2 linked regions of the Rhodoligotrophos defluvii genome follow. The protein of the gene in region 1 interacts with the protein of each later gene in a pairwise test. Links are inferred from orthologs where the notes say so. Each region holds a gene or a part of one and is shown on either strand. Other genes may lie near its edges.

Region 1 (5,900 bases):
CGGCCAAATGGCTGAGATCGATCCGATTTGTCGTGAACCCTCGCTCCTGGTTTCAGAAGCGAGGGGCGGCCAGACCGCCCAGGGCATCGACGATCATTCTCGGCATGACACTGACTTTGGGGGGCGTGGTGCTCCTCGCCAAACTTATCACTGAATTGCTCGCGGCGGCGTGACCGAGTGGTTGGCCCCCAAGAACAAACTCGCTGGAGTTTCTTATGAACCAGTCCAAATCCGCGAGCATGCTGGACGCTCGCATACTTGTACCGGCCATTGGCGATGCCTTCCGGAAACTGAATCCGAAGAGCCTCGCCAAAAACCCCGTAATGTTCGTCGTCGCGGTCGTCTCGGTGCTGACGACGGTGCTGCTGTTGAAGGACATCGCGACCGGGGCCGAAAATGTCGGCTTCTCGCTGCAGATCGTGCTGTGGCTCTGGTTCACAGTGCTTTTCGCCAACTTTGCCGAAGCCGTCGCCGAAGGGCGCGGCAAGGCGCAGGCGGAATCGCTTCGGCGCACGCGCAGCGAGACCCAGGCCAAGCTGCTTTCGAACGGCGGCTCCGACTACAAAATGGTGCCCGGGGCCACGCTGAAGGTTGGTGACGTTGTTCTCGTCGAGCCCGGCGACATCATCCCCTCTGACGGCGAAGTCATCGAGGGCGTCGCGTCGGTGAACGAAGCGGCTATCACCGGCGAATCGGCCCCTGTCATCCGCGAGTCTGGTGGCGACCGCTCCGCCGTCACTGGCGGCACGCAAGTGCTCTCCGACTGGATCAAGGTCCGGATCACGGCCGCGGCTGGCTCGACTTTCATCGACAAGATGATCGCTCTCGTTGAAGGCGCCGAGCGCCAGAAAACGCCGAACGAAATCGCGCTCAATATCCTGCTTGCGGGCATGACGCTGATCTTCGTTCTGGCGGTCGTGACCATTCCGAGCTTCGCGACCTATGCGGGCGGGTATGTTCCCATCATCGTTCTGGTCGCCCTGTTCGTCACGCTGATTCCGACCACCATTGGCGCACTGCTCTCGGCCATCGGCATTGCCGGTATGGACCGGCTGGTCCGCTTCAATGTTCTGGCCATGTCCGGCCGTGCCGTTGAAGCCGCTGGCGACGTCGACACGCTGCTGCTCGACAAGACCGGCACGATCACGCTCGGCAACCGTCAGGCGAGCGAGTTCCGGCCGATCCGGGGCGTCACCGAAAAGGAACTCGCCGATGCAGCGCAGCTTGCTTCGCTGGCCGACGAGACCCCCGAAGGCCGCTCGATCGTAGTGCTCGCCAAGGAAAAATACGGCATCCGCGCGCGCGACATGGCGAGCCTCAACGCCACCTTCGTCCCCTTCACGGCGCAGACCCGGATGAGCGGCGTCGACCTGGATGGTTCGACCATCCGCAAGGGCGCGGTCGATGCGGTTCTGAAGCACGTGGATCTCGCAACAGTGGCGACCGGCAGCCCGCGCGCGTCCGCCGAAAGCGTTCGTGAGCTTCAGGGCATCGCCGACCAGATCGCCAAGGCAGGCGGCACGCCGCTCGCCGTGGTGAAGGATGGCCGCCTGCTCGGCGTCATCTACCTCAAGGACATCGTCAAGGGCGGCATCAAGGAACGGTTCGCCGAGCTGCGCCGCATGGGTATCCGCACGGTGATGATCACCGGCGACAACCCGATGACCGCGGCGGCCATCGCCGCCGAAGCTGGCGTCGATGACTTCCTGGCGCAGGCGACGCCGGAGAACAAGCTGGCGCTGATCCGTGAGGAGCAGGCCAAGGGCAAGCTGGTCGCCATGTGTGGTGACGGCACCAATGACGCCCCGGCGCTCGCCCAGGCGGATGTCGGCGTCGCCATGAACACCGGCACGGTCGCCGCCCGCGAGGCCGGCAACATGGTGGATCTCGACAGCGACCCGACCAAGCTGATCGAGATCGTGGAAATCGGCAAGCAGTTGCTGATGACGCGCGGCGCGCTGACGACGTTCTCGATCGCCAACGATATCGCGAAGTATTTCGCGATCATCCCGGCGATGTTCCTCGTCTTCTATCCGCAGCTCGGCGCGCTCAACATCATGGGCCTCGCTTCGCCCGAGAGCGCGATCCTGTCGGCGATCATCTTCAACGCCCTCATCATCGTGGCGCTGATCCCGCTGTCGCTGAAAGGCGTCAAGTATCGCGCCATCGGAGCGGGTTCGCTGTTGTCCCGTAACCTCCTGATCTACGGCCTGGGCGGTATTCTCGTGCCCTTCGCCGGCATCAAACTCATCGACATGGCGATCACCGCCGTCGGTCTCGCCTAAGGCGGGACCGACGACCACGAAATCATTCCGCGTCCTTGCTGTTGTTCAGCGGCGGATCATTCGGGACAAACAAAGATGCTTAAGCAAATCCGACCTGCGATTTTCATGATCGTAGCCTTCACCATCATCACCGGGCTTCTCTATCCGCTCGGTATCACCGGGATCGCGCAGGCGATCCTTCCCTTCCAGGCTAATGGCAGCCTGATCGAGCGCAACGGCACGGTCGTCGGCTCCGAGCTGATCGGCCAGCGGTTCACCGGCGAGCGCTACTTCCACCCCCGCCCGTCGGCGGCCGGCTCCGACGGCTATGACGCGGGCGCTTCGGGTGGCTCCAACCTTGGCCCTACCAGCCAGGCGCTTCGCGACCGCGTCGCCGCCGATACAGAGGCTCTGCGCGCGGCGAACGGTGGCGATGCGGCAGTTCCGATGGATCTGGTGACGACATCGGGCAGCGGACTTGACCCGCACATCACGCCCGAAGCCGCCTACTTCCAGGTGGGTCGTGTCGCCAAAGCGCGCGGTATCGACGAGGCTGTGGTGCGCGCATTGGTCGATCAGCATGTCGAGCCGCGCATGCTCGGCTTCATGGGCGAGCCCGTGGTCAACGTTCTCAAGCTGAACCTGGCGCTCGACGACGCCAGCAGAGGCTGAATGAAGTCGTCAGGGCGGCTATAATAGCCGTCCTGACCGTTGATCCGGAGTCAATTAAGTGTCTGACCACCCAATACGAGAGCAGAGCCGGCCATCGCCTGATGCATTGCTGGAAAATGCGCAGCGGGAGACGCGGGGCCACCTCAAGATCTTTCTTGGGGCGGCGCCGGGTGTGGGCAAAACGTATGAGATGCTCATGTCGGGCCGGGCTCAGCGGGCCGATGGCGTCGACGTGGTCATCGGGGTGGTCGAGACCCACGGGCGGGCCGAGACCGAGGCTCTGGTCGACGGGTTCGAGATCGTTCCGCGTCGCGCTGTGCCCTATCGAGGGCATGTGCTCGATGAAATGGACATCGACGCGATCCTCGCGCGCAAGCCGGCGCTGGTCCTGGTGGACGAGCTCGCCCACACCAACGCTCCTGGCAGTCGCCATCCCAAGCGCTATCTCGATGTCGAGGAACTGCTGGCCAACGGCATAGACGTCTACAGCACGCTTAACATCCAGCATGTCGAAAGCCTCAACGACGTGGTGGCGCAGATCACACGAATCCGGGTGCGGGAGACCGTTCCGGACTCGATCATAGACCGCGCCGACGACATCGAGATCATCGACATTACGCCGGGCGACCTGATCAAGCGGTTGAACGAGGGCAAGGTCTATCTGCCCAAGACCGCGAAGCGCGCGACACAGAACTATTTCTCGCCAAGCAATCTGACGGCCCTTCGTGAGTTGGCGCTGCGGCGCACGGCGCAGCGGGTCGATGACCAGTTGGTCACCCATATGCAGGCGCATGCGATCGCCGGGCCGTGGTCGGCCGGTGAGCGCGTCCTGGTGTGCATCAACGAACGGCCCGGAGCGATGGCGCTCGTGCGCTATGGCCGCCGCCAGGCGGACCGGCTTCGTGCGCCATGGGCCGCGGTTCACGTCGAGACGAGCAAGGATGCCCGGCTCTCCGAGCAGAATAAGGACAAGATCGCCAGCGCACTGCGTCTTGCCGAGCAACTCGGCGCCGAGGCCGTTACCCTGCCCGGCGAGAACGTTGCGCAAGAGATTCTGACCTACGCGTCGACCAACAACTACACACATGTCATCGTCGGCATGCCGACCTCGCCCAGGTGGCGGGAGCTTTTCGCGGGCTCCGTTTCTCATGACCTGATCCGCGCCAAGACGGACGTGAGCGTGCACGTCATCTCGCCGGGCAACGGTGAGGAAACGCGACCTCCAGCGACGCTCAGCGCGCGGCCCAAACGACGGCTCGACTTCGGCCATTATCTCTGGAGTTCCCTTTACGTCGCCGTGGCGCTGGGCATCGGAACGGCGCTCTCGCGCTTTCTTGATGTGCGCAACATCGCCCTTGTCTTCCTGATGGCCGTGCTCGCCTCGGCGATGGGAGGCGGGCTTTGGCCGGCGTTGTTCGCCTCCGTGGTCAGCGCGTTCGTCTTCAACTTCTTCTTCCTCGAACCGCGCTACACCCTGGATATCGGCGACCCCGAAAGCGTCGTCGCCTTCGCGTTCTTTCTCGGCGTCGCGGTGATTGCCAGCAATCTGGCGGGACGGGTGCAACGGCAAGCCGTGACGGCGCGCCAGCGGGCCAAAACGACCGAGGGCCTCTATCTCTTCAGCAAGAAGCTCGCGGGCGCCGGCACCTTGGGCGACGTCCTCTGGGCGACGGTCTATCAGATCGCTTCCATGCTTCAGGTCAGGGTCGTCGCTCTGTTGCCGGAGAACGGCCGCATCGCGGTCCAGGCGGGTTTCCCGCCCGATGACACGCTCGACGATGCGGACATTGCGGCGGCTCAGTGGGCCTGGGAGCATGACAAGCCTGCAGGGCGTGGCGCGGACACGCTGCCGGGCGCGAAGCGCCTCTACTTGCCCCTGAAGACCGGGAGGACACGGGTCGGCGTCATCGGTCTGGACAATGACAAGCAGGGGCCGGTGCTGACGCCTGCGGAACAGCGGCTTTTCGATTCCCTCGCTGACCAGGCTGCTCTGGCGATCGAGCGTATCCAACTGGTCGCCGATGTCGACAATGCTCGTCTGGCCGCCGAGGCGGACAAGCTGCGCTCCGCGCTTCTGACGTCGCTTTCGCATGACCTCAAGACGCCTTTGGCGTCAATTCTCGGGTCGGCGGGAGCGTTGAGAGACTATTCGACATCCCTGACCGATTCCGGTCGGGTCGAGCTGCTGACGACGATTGTCGAAGAGGCCGAGAGACTCAATCGATTCATCGCGAACCTTCTCGACATGACACGGCTGGAATCCGGCGCTGCGGCGGTGTCGCTGACACCACTGTTCATCGGCGACAGCGTCGGCAGCGCCCTGCGCCGAGCCGAAAAGATTTTGGCTCTCCATAAGCTGGACCTCGCGGTGCCGTCCGATCTGCCGATGGTCCGCCTCGATCCGGTCCTGTTCGAGCAGGTGCTGTTCAATCTGCTCGACAATGCTCGCAAATATGCGCCGACGGGCTCGCTGATCTCGATCAGGGCATGGGCGGAAGACAGCCACGTTGTCTTGCAGATCGTCGATGAAGGTCCCGGCATTCCGCCCGACGATCTGACGAGGATTTTCGACAGTTTCTATCGCGTCCGGAAGAAGGACCACGTCCAGGCTGGGACCGGGCTCGGTCTGTCGATCTGCAAGGGTTTTGTCGAGGCGATGGGCGGGACGATTTTCGCGACCAACCGGGCCGACAGAACCGGCGCCATTTTCACGCTGCGGTTTCCGATCGGGCCGGAGCCCTCGACTTTGGAAGGAAGGATATGAGTACGTCCGTAGTCAAGATTCTCGTCGTCGATGACGAACCGCCGATCAGGAAGCTCCTGCGTGTCGGGCTGACAGCCGAGGGCTACGCCATGGTCGAGGCCGCGAATGGCGAGGAGGCCGTCGCGCTTCTCGCCGAGGAAAAGCCCGATCTCATTCTGCTCGATCTTGGGCTGCCCGATATCTCGGGCCATGAGCTGCTT
Region 2 (4,132 bases), 370 kb from region 1 along the record:
GCGCGGGAAATCGTGCGGCAGCAGGATCCGTTTCTGGTCCAAGGCGTGCAGTTCCTGCGCCCGCTGAATCTGCGCAAGGTGGCGGACGCCATCGAGATGCACGAATCCACCGTCAGTCGCGTCACCGCCAATAAATACATGGCGACCCCGCGCGGCACCTTCGAGATGAAATACTTCTTCACCACCGCCATCGCATCGGTCGAAGGGGGCGAATCATACTCCGCCGAAGCGGTGCGCCACCGCATTCGCGAGCTTGTGGAAAACGAGACGCCGGCGAATGTCCTGTCCGATGACAGGATCGTGGAGCTGCTGCGCGATTCAGGTATAGACATTGCACGCAGAACCGTTGCCAAATACCGGGAAGCATTGGGAATATTATCTTCGGTTCAGCGCCGTCGGGAGAAGCTTGAAAGCCGATGATCTCTGGGCCAAATACTCGGGCGATTAACATGCCTGCGCCTGGGCTGCGGGGTCTGCGTCGGTCCGAAAACATGAAGTTGGGCGAGCTCTGCACAAAACGTATGCTGATTTTTTAAAAAATGATTGGGAGGATCGTTGACTTGCGGCGCTCGCACGACTAGGTAGGGGCACCCGTTCGAGAGCACCCTGCTCCGACGATGTCGTTGGGCATGTCGTACAAATTATGGTAAGCAGGTTGTTAACGAGGGTGACCGCGGCGAACATCGGGGCTACGGCCTGAGCGTGACCCGCGGCTGAGCAGAAGGCATGGGCGGCACTTCTGAGATGACGATCCAGTTTCGGCACATCACATGAAGCGAATGGGCCCCTTTCCGGGCCGTATCGGGCTTGCTGAGACACGCGGGGCACGTCGCCTGTCCGCGTGTGAGGCGCTATGCCCAAACGAGAGCATTTTCGAGCGAAATGGATACCGGTTCGCGTGAGAAAATGCGGCTAGGCAGGGACTTGGAGCGGCTTCGCGATTCGAAGAAAAGCGAAAACGCTCTAAGGCGAGTGCAGTGAAAGTCTACAGGATCGATGCGTCTGAGGCTGGTGGGTCGCGCCCAAGGAGACATTACACGATGCAGCTGTCCGATATCCTCTCCGCAGATGGAATCGTGCCGTCACTGAAGGTTGGCAGCAAGAAGCAGGCCTTGCAGGAGCTTGCGGCGATTGCCGCGCGGCAGACGGGCCTCGACGCGCGGGAGATATTCGAAACGCTTCTGCAGCGGGAGCGGCTGGGCTCGACCGGCCTCGGCCAGGGTATTGCCATTCCTCATGGCAAGCTGCCGGGCCTGACGAGGTTGCGCACCGTCTTTGCGCGCCTTGCCCAGCCCATCGATTTCGATTCGGTGGACGATCAGCCTGTCGACCTGATCTTCCTGCTGCTCGCGCCGGAGAGTGCTGGTGCCGATCACCTGAAGGCGCTTGCCCGCATCTCCCGCCTGCTGCGAGACCAGACCATTGTTGCGAAGCTGCGCGGCTCGGACAGCGCCGCCGCGCTCTATTCAATTCTCACCGAACCGGCAGCATCGGCCTCGCACGCCGCTTGAAGGTAAATTCGAACCGACCTCTGCGATAGAGCGGAACGGATTCCTCTAGCGGTCAGAACCGGGGCATGACGATGGAGTTTCAATCCAGCCACCTCCGTCATTGCCGGGCTTGACGCGGCAACCCAGGAGCGGCCCGGCCAGGGGGAACGTTCGCGCCGCGGGGGGACCCTGGATGCTTGGCTCGGCGCCTAGGCGCACCCGGGCGTGACGTAAGGTGTTGACTGATAAGCAAATCGTCATCACCGGGCTTGACCCGGTGATCCAGGGGCCGCAGGGGGCGTTGGTGCCGTGTTGCCTGCATGCCCCGGTGAGCCGGGGCATGACGATTGTGCGGGGACTTCAAGGGCTTGGCGCGGCAATCCAGGGGCTGCAAGGGGATGTTCGTGCCGTGGGGCCCCTGGATGCCCGGCTCGGCGCCTAGAGACTTAAAGCAGCAGTCATGCCCGCCGATCAGTTGACGCTCACGGTCTGCAGATCGTTCTCGAAGGCGTTCGCCAGGGCTGCCTCGCGGCTGCCGGCAATGGCCATGGGCGTTCCGTCCGCCGCGTACAGCGCAAACAGGCGCGCATTGGCAGGAAGATAGGGGATCGGTCCGATCAGCTCGGCCGCAACGGTACTGTCAATCTCGCGAACATAACCGATCTTGCCGTCGCCCAGCAGCGCGAATTCTGCCGCGCTCATCAGAGGCTTCCGCGCAATTTCCTGTTTGTTCATAGCGAACTCCTTTCCGGTCCATCACGATACGCAACTGCGCTATCGAAAAGGTTACTCCGCCCTCGTTGGAAAGCGGCGGTTCTGGGCTTGTACATCGTGCCTCGGGCGTGCTCCGGACTACCGGATCTCGATGGTCCGCACCGTCCTGTTCGGCGGCCGCCGGACCAAGTCGATCTCGAGCATGCCATGCTCCAGGGACGCACCCGTCACCTCCATGCCGTCGGCCAGGACGAAGGCCTTCAGAAACTGGCGCGCTGCGATCCCTCGATGCAGATAGGCCTTTGCGCGGTCGTCCTTCTGCTTTCCACGGACCAGCAGCTGGTTTTCTTCCACCTGCACCAGCAGCTCATCCCTGGAAAACCCCGCAACCGCGAGAGTGATCCGCAAATGGGAGGTGCCGTCCTCGGAACTGTCTAGACGCTCGATATTATAGGGAGGATAGCCGTCGCTGGCGGTCTTGCCCAAGCGATCGAGCAGCCGCTCCATGTCTTCGAAGCCCAGCAGAAAGGGACTCGAAAAGATCGACACTCTAGACATCCAGAAGCCCTTCAAAAGCAGCTCGTTCTCGCGCCCGCGAAAGCTCGCTGAGGCCGCAACCGTCGGCGACCCTTGAAGGCATCGCCGCCGGGTGTCGCTCATGCCCCGCACCTGCAATTGCTTGCATGTCCAAGATCATGCGCTGACATCCCCGAATATGGCGTGCACAAATAGGCCTTTCAAGTTGTAGCGATCGGGGGAAGCATCATGTCGACAGAACTGCAACTGCTGGCCTGGACCGTGGTCCTCGGCCTGGCTCAGCTTGTCCTGGCCACCATGGCGGCGCGCCGCCAGGACAGCCTGGAATGGGCCATGGGGCCCCGCGATACGCCGCAGCCGCCGCTGACCGGCATAGCCGGCCGGCTCGCGCGGGCCCAGGCGAATTTCATGGAGACTTTTCCGTTCTTTGCGGCAGCGGTGCTGATCGTCGCGGTCAGCGCCCGCTCCAACGCGCTGACCTATTGGGGCGCTCAGCTCTATTTCTGGGCGCGGCTCGTCTACCTGCCTGTCTACGCGGCGGGCATTCCTTATGTGCGTTCGGTGATCTGGGGCGTCTCGATCGCCGGCCTGGTGCTGATCCTCTACGCCGCGCTGGCAGGGTGAGGGGTCAGCCTGCCGAACCGCGCACCGGGGCGGCGCTCCCGCTTCGCCATTCCAAGGCGCAGATGAGAATGCCGCTCAGCACGATCAGGATCGCGCCGGCCACCACCGTGAGGCTCGGCACGTCGCCCCACACCAGATAGCCCAGCATGAACGCCCAGATCAGGCTGGAAAAGCCCAGCGGCGCGCTGGTCGACGCCGGCACCCGCCGGATCGCCTCGAAGATCAGGAACTGGCCCAGTCCGCTCACCAGGCCGGCGACGATGAACAGGGCGCCGGCGGAAAGGTCGGGGGTCACCCACGACCAGGGCATCGCGACGCCGCCGAGAATGATGAAGCCGAGATTGGCCACCGCCAGATTGACCGAGACGGGCTCCAGAACGCCCTTCATTCTCACGACGATGACGGCCAGGGCCCATAACACGGCCGCCGCCAGCCCCATCAGCACCGGTGCGAGGCCGACATGGATGTCCGGCCGGCAAGCAATGACCACCCCGAGGAAACCAAGCCCTATGGCCAGCCATTTGCGGGTGGAGACCGCTTCCCCGAGCAGCGGCACCGCCAGCACGGCCACCAGAATGGGCGAGGCGAAATAGATGGTGGTCAGCTCGCCAAGCCCCAGGAAGCGCGCGGCCGAATAGTAGAACGACCAGGCGCCGATCAGCAGCAGGGCACGCAGCACCAGGAAACCGCGCATCGGCGAACGAAGGCTGCGCGCAACCAGCCCAGGCCCCTGCCAGGCCAGCAGCAGCACCATGATCACCGCGCTG

The links. Proteins that work in one complex are often made in the same cells at the same time.
Region 2: the proteins of E4P09_RS07190 (region 1) and ptsN interact in binary tests that used the Escherichia coli proteins (3 or more experiments, as listed by UniProt). The link is inferred for Rhodoligotrophos defluvii from one-to-one orthologs.

What each region holds. Positions count from the first base shown.
Region 1 is NZ_SZZM01000001.1:1,508,129-1,514,028, reverse strand. Bases 2,616-5,900 are described here. They hold E4P09_RS07190 (sensor histidine kinase), read left to right. Parts: upstream 2,616-2,994; coding sequence 2,995-5,700; downstream 5,701-5,900. Other genes in these bases: E4P09_RS07185 (response regulator transcription factor), read left to right, coding at 5,697-5,900; kdpC (potassium-transporting ATPase subunit KdpC), read left to right, coding at 2,616-2,936. In the rest of the region: potassium-transporting ATPase subunit KdpB, read left to right, coding at 216-2,285; more of kdpC, read left to right, coding at 2,361-2,615. UniProt on the Escherichia coli protein: Member of the two-component regulatory system KdpD/KdpE involved in the regulation of the kdp operon. KdpD may function as a membrane-associated protein kinase that phosphorylates KdpE in response to environmental signals.
Region 2 is NZ_SZZM01000001.1:1,874,178-1,878,309, forward strand. What follows is about bases 1-2,775. They hold ptsN (PTS IIA-like nitrogen regulatory protein PtsN), read left to right. Parts: upstream 1-1,040; coding sequence 1,041-1,511; downstream 1,512-2,775. Other genes in these bases: rpoN (RNA polymerase factor sigma-54), read left to right, coding at 1-420; E4P09_RS08965 (hypothetical protein), read left to right, coding at 1,729-1,932; E4P09_RS08970 (BQ00720 family protein), read right to left, coding at 1,962-2,192; E4P09_RS08975 (Hsp20 family protein), read right to left, coding at 2,343-2,762. Outside these bases: E4P09_RS08980 (MAPEG family protein), read left to right, coding at 2,970-3,365; E4P09_RS08985 (DMT family transporter), read right to left, coding at 3,370-4,132. UniProt on the Escherichia coli protein: Seems to have a role in regulating nitrogen assimilation.